2 regions of the Halalkalibacter lacteus genome follow, and region 1 is predicted to be linked to the other one. Evidence: a T-box and tRNA genes for the amino acid it is inferred to sense, from the RefSeq annotation. Region 1 holds a T-box; the other holds one or more tRNA genes.
What was found. The T-box of region 1 lies ahead of serS (serine--tRNA ligase). A T-box ahead of a tRNA ligase gene usually reads a tRNA of that ligase, here a tRNA-Ser.
Positions count from the first base shown of each region.

Region 1 (6,522 bases):
TAAAGCATTAAACGCACCTGTCGATAACATATGTACTTCATCAATAATATACACCTTATAGCGTACTTCACTCGGTGCAAACTTTACTTTATCACGAATGTCACGAATTTCATCTACACCATTATTTGAAGCAGCATCAATTTCAATGACATCAACAATGGCTCCCGAAGTAATCCCAAGACAAGCTGAACACTCATTACACGGTTCTGCAACAGGCGCCTGTTCACAGTTAATCGCCTTAGAAATAATTTTAGCAGCACTTGTTTTACCCGTACCGCGTGGACCAGAGAATAAATAGGCGTGGGATAATTTTTGTTGGAGTAATGCATTTTGTAAAGTTTTCGTTATGTGTTCTTGCCCTACAACATCTTGTAACTGTTGAGGTCTCCAAACACGATACAGCGCTTGATAACCCAAACCCACTCCCCCTCTATTTTTTTCACTCTACACCATTATAGCGATTGCACCCACATTTTAAAAGTATATAACCAAAACAAAAAAGCAACTACGCGAACGTAATTGCCTTTTTTATAAAAATTTAATACCGTGCACCCTCTGTTGATAATGCCACCACGAGCGTTACCTAAGCAGTTAGCTCGGCCCAGGCGACTCCACGGCACACGGAAGGGGCCACTTACTGCTGCTTCCTTCCGGACCTGACAGGGTTCATGGGTTTCCGTTGCGTGGAACCCAAGCGTCAACACCACTTACTTAGGTCAGACCTCGCGGTGACAAAACCTAAAGAGGGGATTCAGCCTCGCTACAGCGGATTGCGAGTACAGGGCACCGCTACCTCCCCACCTAGCACGGCAAAATGATTAACAAAGTCATGTGCGTCACTACCGACGCATAACCTAGTATAGATCGTTTGAGATTAAAATGCAACCGTAACAAACTGGAAACTAAGTTAATTTGATCGTTTAAGCTTTTTCTTTTTTCGAAGTTCACGAAAAAAAGTTGTTAAAATCGATCCACATGCTTCTTCAAGGCAGCCACCAACAACTTCTGCTTGATGATTGAAACGTGATTCTTCCAAAAGATTCATCAATGTTCCTGCACAACCAGCCTTTGGATCTGTTGCACCGTAGACAACTTTATCAATTCTTGATTGAACAATTGCCCCAGCACACATAGGGCACGGTTCCAATGTAACATATAAGGTACAACCAGTTAACCGCCAATTATTTAACTTTGAACAAGCCTCTTGTATGACTGTAAGTTCAGCATGCGCTAATGCTTGTTGATCAATTTCTCTGCGGTTATGAGCTGCAGCGACGACTTCACCCTCTTTAACAATAATAGCACCAATAGGAACTTCTCCTATCGCTTCTGCTTTATCAGCCTCTAGCAAAGCGAGTTCCATCCATTTCTCATCATGGTTCAAATGACATCGCACTCCTGTTAATCAGTTAAGAACTTGACCGCTCTATGGTCAAGTTCTTATGATAATAAACTTTCATACCTCATTGAAAACCCATTCATCCAAATTTCATTCTACCTTATCTTCATATAAAAAAACACTACCTTATCAAGTAGTGTAGCATTTTATGTATGGAGGAGGAAGAGGGATTCGAACCCCCGCGCGGTTTGACCCGCCTGTCGGTTTTCAAGACCGATCCCTTCAGCCAGACTTGGGTATTCCTCCGTATTTGCTGACAAGATCTATTATATACAAGAACAAATACAATGACAAGCACTTTTCAAAAAAATTATCACACTATGTTTATTGACAAAACTTCTGTATCAAAAAAGCCGACTGCACATTGATGCAGTCAGCTTTTTACTTTACTTAACTGTAATCTTTTCTGTATTTCCCATATATGGACGCAACACTTCAGGAATCACAACAGATCCATCTTCTTCTTGGTAATTTTCTAGAATAGCTGCGACTGTACGGCCGACTGCAAGACCTGATCCATTCAGCGTATGAACGAATTCTGGCTTCGCTTTTGGTTCAGGACGATACTTTATATTTGCACGACGCGCTTGAAAGTCTTCAAAGTTACTACATGAAGAAATCTCTCGATAAGAATCGTTACTTGGAATCCAAACTTCAATATCATACTTTTTCGCTGCAGTAAATCCTAGATCAGCTGTGCACATACGTAACACACGATATGGTAGGTTCAAAAGTTGTAACACTTTCTCAGCGTGTCCTGTTAATGTCTCAAGAGCTTCATAAGAATCTTTCGGCTTCACAAACCTTACTAACTCCACTTTGTTAAACTGATGTTGACGAATCAATCCGCGTGTATCACGCCCTGCTGACCCCGCCTCAGAACGGAAATTTGCACTATATGCTGTGTAGGCAATTGGCAATTGCTCTGCTGTTAAAATCTCATCACGATGCAGATTTGTTACTGGCACTTCTGCAGTAGGAATAAGAAAATAATCTTGACCTTGTATTTTAAAAGCATCTTCTTCAAACTTTGGAAGTTGTCCAGTACCGGTCATACTTGCTCGATTTACGATAAACGGAGGAATAACTTCTTCATATCCGTGCTCATCATGATGTAAGTCCATCATAAAGTTAATTAATGCACGCTCTAAACGCGCACCTAGCCCTTTATAAAAGACAAAACGGCTCCCCGTTACTTTCGATGCTCTTTCAAAGTCGACGATTCCTAAGTCAGTTGCAAGATCCCAATGTGCCTTCGATTCAAATTCAAATGAGCGAACGTCTCCCCACGTACGAATTTCAACATTATCATCTTCCGTGTCCCCAACAGGAACGCTCTCGTGTGGTACATTAGGGATTGTTAAGAGAATGCCCTCTAAATCTTCTTCCACATTTCGTAACTGTTCATCAAGTGACTTAATCTTCTCAGACACTTCTTTTGTTTCTTTAATGAGGTGATCAGCATCTTGCTTTTCACGCTTTAGTTGAGCTACCTCTTGTGACACTTGGTTTCTTCTGCTCTTGAGCTCTTCTACCTTAACAATAATCGCACGTCTTTTTTCATCTAATTCACTAAAACGTTCAAGACCAGAAATATCTTCTCCTCTTGTCGCTAATCTACTTTTTATTTGTTCAAAATCTTTCCGTAAACGTTTAATATCTAACATCGTTGTCCTCCTTAATCTACTCTTTTTTATTTTACCAAATAATAAAGAAATTAGAAAAACTTAGCTACAGGTAGAACTAAATAGAAAACAGTATAAAAAAACCCCCACCCCTTCTAAATTGAAGAAGGGACGAGAGCACCCGCGATACCACCCTTGTTGCATAGATAGTAGGGTGCTATTCCCTTCTATCTAAAACCACTTTAGCAAATAACGGTTGCTACCGAGAAGATTTCATACCTCTACTCAAAGGTGGATTCGATACATGCTCTGACCGGTTCACACCGCACACCGGCTCTCTGTACAAAGCAATGTATGTACTAATCCTTATCTACGCATTACACTTTATTTTTTTGCATTTTCTACAATTGTAACAAAAAACTGATGGAAACGATGATCATCTGTTAGCTCTGGATGAAACGAACATGCAAGGAAATTTCCTTGTCTTGCAGCTACGATTTCATCTCCATACTTTGAAAGGACTTCAACATCTTCTCCTACTTCTAAAATAAGAGGAGCACGAATAAACACAGCACGAATATCTTCGCCTACACCCGTTACATGAAGGTCCGTTTCAAAGCTTTCACGCTGCCGACCAAACGCATTGCGCTGTACTTTCATATTCATAACTGCTAAATGACCTGTGTCTTGTCCCTCAATTGAGCTTGCCATCAGAATGAGGCCTGCACACGTACCAAACATCGGCTTTCCTGAAGTTGCAAACTCTTTTAACGGTTCAAAGAAACCATACAAATCAATTAAACGACGCATCGTTGTACTTTCTCCACCAGGAAAAACCAACCCATCTATATAAGCTAGTTGTTCGACCTTTTTCACAACAACGACTTCTGTATTTGGAGCCTCTAAGCATTTTACATGCTCTCTAACAGCTCCTTGTAATGCTAATACCCCGATTTTAACCATTACAAGCTTCCTTTCCCTTATCCAACCTAGAGTTTACCAGCCGCGCTCTTGCATGCGCTCTGTTGGGTTAAGAGTCGAAATTTCAATCCCTTTCATCGCTGTTCCAAGACCTTTAGAAAGTTCAGCAATTAAAGCATAATCTTCAAAGTGAGTCGTTGCTTCTACAATTGCACGAGCAAACTTCTCCGGGTTCTCCGATTTAAAAATACCAGAACCAACAAATACTCCATCAGCACCCAACTGCATCATTAATGCAGCATCTGCAGGAGTAGCTACACCACCAGCTGCAAAGTTAACTACAGGTAATTTGCCCGTCTCTTTAATTTGTAGTAGTAGGTCAAAAGAAGCACCAAGGTTTTTCGCTTCCGTCATCAATTCATCTGTAGACATTTGTTTCACTTTGTTGATTTGTCCTTGGATCATACGCATATGGCGAACAGCCTCAACGATATTTCCTGTACCAGGCTCACCTTTTGTACGAATCATAGATGCCCCTTCACCAATACGACGAGATGCTTCTCCTAAATCACGAGCTCCGCAAACAAATGGTACTGTAAAATCACGCTTGTACAAATGGAATACTTCATCTGCAGGTGTTAACACTTCACTTTCATCAATGTAATCGACACCCATCGCTTCAAGTATGCGTGCTTCTACAATGTGGCCAATACGTGCTTTTGCCATAACTGGAACTGATACGGCGTTTAATACCTCTTCAACAATTGTTGGGTCAGCCATACGCGCTACTCCACCCGCTGCACGAATATCTGCAGGTACACGCTCAAGCGCCATGACTGCAACTGCACCAGCTTGCTCTGCAATTTTTGCTTGTTCTGCATTAATGACGTCCATAATAACGCCACCTTTTTGCATTTCTGCCATCCCTCTTTTGACTCTGTCTGTTCCTATTTGGCTCATTTGTATATCCTCCTATACCGTTCTTCTTAGTTGAATGCTCATCCTTTAATAGTATACCTTAAAAAGGGTGCTTTCACATAAATTTTCAGTTATTATTTTAGCATGAAAAGGGTCCTAAGCAAAATTAGGACCCTTTTAGAAAAGCTTAGCCTCGGCCAAATTCATTTCAAGTAGACAGGTAATTGATTCCTGTACTCCGTTTCACTAGTAGATAATAATTCGGTGGAATCCTTAGCTTTTCTTAACTTCCTGTCATTTAACCTCTTTCACATCATATAACTATTGGTGATAACAGGAGAACACTCCTTTAATCTTTCTTACCTTTTAAGAAAACCAGCCTTTAACCGTATCAGCTACACCATTCCAGATACTTGAGAAGAACCCTCCGATGGCACGCATCATCATTGAAAACCAACCAGCTTTTTCAACTTCAACGTCCGTAACAACAGGAACTTCTGCACGTTGTGATGTATATAAAAATTCCTCATCTTCATCGCCATTATAGACAAGAGAAAGTGTTCCGACCTCAGTGCCCGCTTCAAATGGTGCTACTAATTCACCGTTTTCATTTAATTGACTTTCGTTAAGGCTAAGTTCTGTTGTATATAATTTTTCTTCTCCATTGCGCATAACCGTTGAAAGTGCCTCTACGCTAGAGATTCCAACTTCTCTTTCTTTACCTGCAGCAACCTGAATATGTTCGAATCCCTCAGGTACAAAACCAGCGTCTACAAGCTCCATATGTGTGAAGTTAGTAAAGCCATGATCTAGTAATTTTTTCGTTTCATTAAAACGATCATCTCGAGTGCCTGTTCGCATAACAACTGAGATAAATCGCATGCCATTACGTTCTGCGGTGCCCGTAAAAGCATTCCCTGCAGCTGAAGTATACCCAGTCTTTAAACCATCGACTCCTTCATAATTATGTTGCGGCTCAATTCCTGATAGCATCCAGTTCCAGTTACGCATTTCGATTAGTTCCTCTGGGCCTGCTTCAAATACCATTGTTGGGATACTTGCTGTTTCTAGTACTTCAGGGTAGTCATTTATTAAATGAAAGGCAAGCTTTGCAGTTGCACGTGCAGACATCATATTTTCTGCATTTTCACCAGTACCATCAGGATGATTTCCTTGAAGATCTGAATTATTTAACCCTGTTGAATTAACAAATTCATATTCTTCTAATCCTAACTCTGCACCCTTATCATTCATCATCTTCACAAATTGAGTCTCTGATCCAGCAATTAATTCAGCGAGAGCAATCGTAGAAGCATTTGCTGAATAAATCGCAACAGATTGGTACAATTGTTCTACTGAATACGTTGCATCTTGTCGCAAAGGAACATTCGATAATGCAGTTTGTAACGAAAGAGTCCTCACAAAGTCACTTATAGTGACTTCTTGATCCCAAGAAATTTTCCCTGCATTTATTGCTTCAAGGATAAGGTATTCACTCATCATTTTTGTCATACTTGCAGTTGGAAGAATAGCATCGATATTCTTCTGAAATAAAATCTTCCCCGTTTTTGCATCTACTAAAATAGCAGATTCAGCCTCTAAATCAAAAGCAGCACTTGTTTTGATTGGTTGTATTGCAGTTGCGACTATCACCACCGC
Region 1 covers NZ_JAWRVL010000052.1:3,396-9,917, reverse strand. The annotation lists gene dnaX (DNA polymerase III subunit gamma/tau) at 1-417, opposite strand, end outside; RNA gene ffs (signal recognition particle sRNA large type) at 545-810, opposite strand; gene tadA (tRNA adenosine(34) deaminase TadA) at 908-1,384, opposite strand; tRNA gene SAZ04_RS20800 (tRNA-Ser) at 1,553-1,645, opposite strand; gene serS (serine--tRNA ligase) at 1,786-3,066, opposite strand; T-box leader at 3,189-3,406, opposite strand; gene pdxT (pyridoxal 5'-phosphate synthase glutaminase subunit PdxT) at 3,409-3,987, opposite strand; gene pdxS (pyridoxal 5'-phosphate synthase lyase subunit PdxS) at 4,021-4,905, opposite strand; gene SAZ04_RS20780 (D-alanyl-D-alanine carboxypeptidase family protein) at 5,230-6,522, opposite strand, start outside.

Region 2 (6,522 bases), on a different contig from region 1:
TTTGTAAAATGTTGTCAAATTGTTCTACGCCTGATATAGCTGTTGAGTATAATGTGACAAAATATGGAGTGCTAGAAATAAATATGATAAAGAGTACATACCCAATTGTTGATGTAATGGGGCGAAACCGACTATATGCAATCACTTTTTTACTGTAGAAGCTTTTACGAAACCAGGCCCAATAGCTCAGGATAATCACCTCTTTCACTCCTCGTTATTTTAACGAATAGAGAGTAGAATTGCTATAAGTATTACGTATATTTTTAAACAAAAGTGTCAAAGCACAGAAATGTAGCACGTATGCAGCAATAACAATAAGCCATACATAGAATACTTAAGGTGATAGCATTTCTTATACGACTTGAGACGGCATTGTTATTCTTTTATCTTAAAGGTAATAAATAATTTTATTTTGAACAACATCGAAACAACGTGTGAACTTTTAAACTTTTTTTGTTTACAAATGGTTCGACAATGCTTAATAATAGACAGGGTGTTCATGTTGATGTTTGTCGAAAGTTTGATGATTACTTTGACTTATGAAATGAAGGGATGAGGATTTGTGGATTTACAAACGCTCTTGTTCATGTTTTTCGGTGGACTAGGTATTTTCCTGTTTGGTATTAAGTATATGGGGGATGGGTTGCAAAAAGTTGCAGGAGAGGGATTACGCGACGTTCTTGATAAATTTACAACTAATCCAATTATGGGTGTTTTTGCTGGAGTTGTTGTTACAGTTCTTTTACAAACAAGCACAGGTACAACGGTTTTAACAATTGGACTTGTTAATGCCGGTTTTATGACATTAAAACAAGCAATTGGCGTTATTATGGGCGCAAATATTGGAACGACGGTTACAGCTTTTATTATTGGGATTAAAATATCTGCTTATGCCTTACCGATTATTGCAGTAGGCGCTGCGTTAATTTTCTTCATAAAGGCTAAAAAAGTTAACAATTATGGACAAGTGATTTTTGGTTTTGGTGCACTATTTTATGGTCTGGAGTTAATGGGGACCGGTCTCAAACCACTGCGGGAGTTAGAATCATTTGCTGAATTGACGGTAAGTATGAGTGAAAACCCATTACTAGGTGTTGTAATTGGGACGATTTTTACTGTTTCTGTACAAAGTTCAAGTGCTTCAATTGGCTTATTGCAACAGCTCTATGAACAAGGAGCAATGGGATTAGATTCAGCACTACCAGTTTTATTTGGAGATAATATTGGAACGACGATTACAGCGATTTTAGCTGCAATCGGAGCTTCTGTTGCGGCCAAAAGAGCTGCATTAACACATGTAATTTTTAATTTGATTGGTACTGTTATAGTCTTAATGATCTATCCGCTTTTCTTTAACTTTATTAGTTATTTAGCAATCGAAATAGGTCTTAATCGTCCAATGACAATTGCTTTTGCGCATGGGATATTTAATGTATCTAACACATTGATTCAATTGCCTTTTGTTGCGTTATTAGCTATTATCGTAACGAAGCTAGTTCCGGGGGAAGAATATAGTATAGAATATAAAGCGAAGCATCTAGACCCTAGGTTTATTGGTAGCTCACCAGCTATAGCTCTTGGGCAAGCTAAACAAGAAGTTCTTAGAATGGCTGAATTTTCAGAAAGAGGTCTTTATGAGGTGAGTCAGTACTTAGAAAACGGTCAAAAGAGACATGCTGAAATGTCTATTCAATTTGAAGAGGCTATTAATAATCTAGACCGTAAGATTACTGATTATTTAATTCAAATTTCATCAAGATCCTTATCTGCTCATGATTCAAAAATGCACTCAATGTTGATGGATACCGTTCGAGATATTGAGCGAATTGGTGATCACATTGAAAATATTGTTGAATTAAAAGATTATCAAAAAGCAAATAAAGTTCATATTTCAGATAAAGCACTTGAAGACTTACGTGAAATGTCTGAATTGACTCTTTCTACACTGAAGGAAGCAATTCAATCATTGGATTTAATAGACGGAGAGATGGCTCGTTCTGTTCTAGAGAAGGAAGAGAAGATTGACAAAATGGAACGAAAGCTTAGAAAACAACATATTCATCGTGTGAACGAAGGAAAATGTTCTGGTTCAGCTGGTATTGTTTTTGTTGATATTGTAAGTAACTTAGAACGGATTGGCGATCACTCTGTAAATATTGCCGAAGCAGTGATTGGAGAAGAGCGTTAATTCTAAATGAATGAAGGTACTCAAAAGGCTTAAAATCGACCTTTTGAGATACCCTTTACAAAAACTCGTATCTTTAATGAAATGCTTGTTAATCTATAGTAATGTATGGTAAATTAGATCAGTATGAGCAGTCAATTTGCTCTTTATTTTTTTGGGGAAGAAAAAAGGTGTTGACGTTCACTGAATAGCATGATATTATAATCCTTGTCTTTAAAAGATATTCCACAGTAGCTCAGTGGTAGAGCTATCGGCTGTTAACCGATCGGTCGTAGGTTCGAGTCCTACCTGTGGAGCCATATTATGGCGGTGTAGCTCAGCTGGCTAGAGCGTACGGTTCATACCCGTGAGGTCGTGGGTTCGACTCCCTCCGCCGCTATTCCTGTAACATAAATAGATTTCTTGTGGCGATTGTGGCGAAGTGGTTAACGCATCGGATTGTGATTCCGACATTCGTGGGTTCAATTCCCATCAGTCGCCCCATAGAGGACCCTTAGCTCAGTTGGTCAGAGCAGTCGGCTCATAACCGATCGGTCGTAGGTTCGAGTCCTACAGGGTCCACCAACTTATATACATATTTGAAACACGGAGGAATACCCAAGTCCGGCTGAAGGGATCGGTCTTGAAAACCGACAGGCGGGTCAAACCGCGCGGGGGTTCGAATCCCTCTTCCTCCTCCATTACTATGAATAACTATAAGGATCTGCATATATGCAGATCCTTTTTTGCTATTTTACAAAACATTTGTTACAAAATATAGTTTTTTGTCGAAAGCGAATAAAGTGGCAGGAGCTGATGGATGTCTTGACGAAAATACACACTTAGTCCATTTTATTTTGTACATAGCAAATCTTTTAATGAAGTTTACTTTTCGTGAAATTAGGGTAGAGTAAATTTGTCTACTTTACTGAAAATAGTGAGCATAATCATTGCAAGAATGTTCAAGTTTTGGTAATGTAATTATTGGAAGACTTATGAAACAAAAATGTTGCTAAAGTCCACTTGTGGAGTTTCGACTCCACACTATTTTGTTACTTACTTTGAGGAGGAATTATAATGGCTTACGAATTACCACAATTACCTTATGCAGCTAACGCACTAGAACCTCATATTGATGAGGCGACAATGAACATTCATCATGGAAAACATCACAATACTTACATCACAAAGTTAAACGCAGCACTTGAAGGTCATGAAGATCTTGTAGGCAAAAGCATTGAAGAATTAGTTTCTAATTTAGATGCTGTTCCTGAAAGCATTCGTGGAGCAGTTCGTAATAACGGTGGAGGTCATGCAAACCACTTGTTCTTCTGGCAAATCCTTAGCCCGAATGGTGGGGGAGCACCGACAGGAGAACTTGCTGATGCAATCAACTCAACGTTTGGTAGCCTTGAAGCATTTAAAGAAGAATTTGCAAATGCAGGTGCTAATCGGTTTGGTTCTGGTTGGGCTTGGTTAATTGTTGATGGAGGAAAGCTTGCTGTAACAAGTACTCCAAACCAAGATACTCCTCTTATGGAAGGGAAAACGCCTATCCTTGGACTAGATGTATGGGAGCATGCATATTACTTAAATTATCAAAATCGCCGTCCTGATTATATTAATGCATTCTGGAATGTAGTAAATTGGGATGAAGTTTCAAAGCGTTTCAACGAAGCTAAATAAGAAAAGAACTTAAGTGTTATAATTAGGTTACAAAAAGTCCTTAAGGAAAAATCGCCTTAAGGGCTTTTTGTGTATAACCGCTTTTTGAGGTGACACACTACTTGTAAGGGTGGTGGAGTCGGTGAATAAGTTATTGCTAAAGAAAGTTATTGGTGATATAGAGGTGACAAGAGACTTAACTCTTTTGCTCGTAATAGGAGGGCTCTATGCGTTAAGTTTTGCTTTGTCTAATACATTTGTAAATGTTTATTTATGGAAACAATCGGGGGAGTTTGTTGATATTGCTCTCTATAATTTAGGTTCGGTTGTCATGCAACCACTAGCGTTTATAGTAGCAGGGAAAATAGCGAAAAAAATTGATCGCGTTATTGTATTAAGGGCCGGGGTTATTACACTTGCAGCTTTTTTTTTAACAGTTCTTTTTCTAGGAGATCAGGCGAATCAATATCTTTTGCTGTTGGGTGCGTTAATAGGGATGGGCATTGGTTTCTACTGGCTAGCCTTTAATGTTTTGACATTTGAGATTACTGAACCTGAAACAAGAGATTTTTTTAATGGATTTCTTGGGCTTTTAACATCGTTTGCTGGGATGATCGGACCTATTTTGGCTGGTTTTATTATTACAAGAATGGAAAAATTCACGGGGTATACAGTTATTTTTACCATTTCGCTTTCTCTCTTCGTTGCAGCTGTCTTAACTAGTTTTTTGTTACAGAGACGTTCAGCCGAAGGACAATTTTATTTTAAAAGAATACTTAAGGAGCGTAAGAAAAATTCAAACTGGCGGCAAATATTACGTGCCCATTTCTTTCAAGGCTTACGAGAAGGAACTTTTGTCTTTGTGATAGTGGTTTGGGTATATATTGCAACAGGGAGTGAACTTGCCATTGGTACATATGGCTTAGTAGCTTCGGCGGTGCAATTTGTTACTTATTATATTGTTACCCGTATCATTAAGCCGACGTTTAGAAAGAAACTAATCTTATTCGGTGGAATGATCCTTTACTCAGCTATTTTTATTATAGTAATAGGGGATTTAACTTTCACTAAATTAATTATGTACGGTGTAGTTGTCTCAATAGCTTATCCGATGCTACTTGTACCGTATGTCTCCCTTACATTTGATGTTATAGGAAAAGGATGGAAGGCTGCCGAAATGAGGGTAGAATATATTGTTGTTCGAGAATTATTTGTAAATTCAGGTCGAATTGTTTCTGTACTTGCCTTTTTAGCAACGGTGACATTTTTCTCAGAAGAAAAAGGAATCCCTATTCTTCTCCTTGTACTAGGGGCAGGTCACACTCTTATTTATTTCTTTGTACGGCATGTCCAATTTAAGAAAGATGAAGGTGGGGAAGGTTACAGTTTTGCCAGACAAAAAGGAGGAGATGGAGATTCCTCAGGAGGAACAACGGTTTAAGAGTTAGTGAAAAAAGGCGTTTTTCCCTTTTTAGCTACCTCATAATGGTTCTGTTTCCCTTTTGACTTTACTAGCGTGTATGCTATAATAAAATCAATAATAACAGTTACCTGCCGTGTTAGTTAGCTTCTCCTTGTTTCGAACCTTGATTTTTTTAAGGGAGTTTTATATTGAAGATCTGCCAGCATGCCAGCACGTTCTGGACGCTGAATGAGGTTCTGCGAACACCCACCTACGAGAGTAGGTTCATGAAACAACTGAAGCAACGGCACACGCGGGTTACGACTATGAGGACATTTCTAGACACCTTTTTGTAGGTGTCTATTCTATTGTTTAGAGAAAATTTATAGGAGGAACAAACAGGTGGGGAAATCAACCAAGCTAAAGAAAAAACAACATGTCTCAGTTCGTTTGAATGTTCTTTTCTTTGCTGTATTTATTTTGTTTTCGGCGCTTATTCTTCGTTTAGGGATTGTTCAAATTGTTGAGGGACAGGAATTTGTTAAGGAACTAGAGAGAACGAGTAATACGACAGCGCGAATAGATGCACCACGTGGACTTATGTATGATCGACTTGGAAATGTCGTTGTAGATAACGAGCTTGAATTATCAGTTATATACACAAATTCATCGAGAACAACGAGTGCTGATTCAATGCTTACGATTGCGCGTGATTTGGAGAAGGTAATTGATGTTGAAACAGACCGAATTACAGAACGTGACAAACGGGATTACCTTTTAATGAGGATGACTGAAGATGAACGGTATGAGCTTGTAAGTCGTGAAGAAAGAAAAGAGTTAGATAACACGTCGGGTGAATATCAGTTAGAAGTTGAGCGTATTCCAGATGAAGCAATTGAGGGGTTATCAGAAGAAGATTTACGTATACTTGCAATTTACCGCGAAATGTCTAAAGGATACGCAAACACTCCGCAACGAATCAAACGAGGCATTACTGAAGAAGAAGCTCATCTTTTGAGTGAAAACTTGTATCGACTTCCAGGTGTTGATATTTTACGAGATTCTCGTCGGAATTATGTGTACGGTGATTCCTTTCGAAGTTTATTTGGATCAACTGGTTCAATTCCAAAAGAAAAAGTAAATTATTATTTGTCGAGAGGATACGATCGTTCTGACTTCGTAGGGATTAGTTTTCTAGAGTTACAATATGAGGATGTATTACGTGGTCAAAAAGCAATTGTGGAAAGTATTACACACTCAAGTGGAGGACAGAATGTAGAAAGTTCTATTA
Region 2 covers NZ_JAWRVL010000003.1:133,447-139,968, forward strand. The annotation lists gene SAZ04_RS03350 (DUF1189 domain-containing protein) at 1-199, opposite strand, end outside; gene SAZ04_RS03355 (Na/Pi cotransporter family protein) at 563-2,188, shown strand; tRNA gene SAZ04_RS03360 (tRNA-Asn) at 2,410-2,484, shown strand; tRNA gene SAZ04_RS03365 (tRNA-Met) at 2,491-2,564, shown strand; tRNA gene SAZ04_RS03370 (tRNA-His) at 2,593-2,668, shown strand; tRNA gene SAZ04_RS03375 (tRNA-Ile) at 2,673-2,749, shown strand; tRNA gene SAZ04_RS03380 (tRNA-Ser) at 2,773-2,865, shown strand; gene SAZ04_RS03385 (superoxide dismutase) at 3,242-3,850, shown strand; gene SAZ04_RS03390 (MFS transporter) at 3,972-5,270, shown strand; RNA gene ssrS (6S RNA) at 5,375-5,555, shown strand; gene SAZ04_RS03400 (peptidoglycan D,D-transpeptidase FtsI family protein) at 5,634-6,522, shown strand, end outside.
Region 2: it encodes a tRNA-Ser, which carries the amino acid that the T-box ahead of serS (serine--tRNA ligase) is inferred to sense. The anticodon was not compared.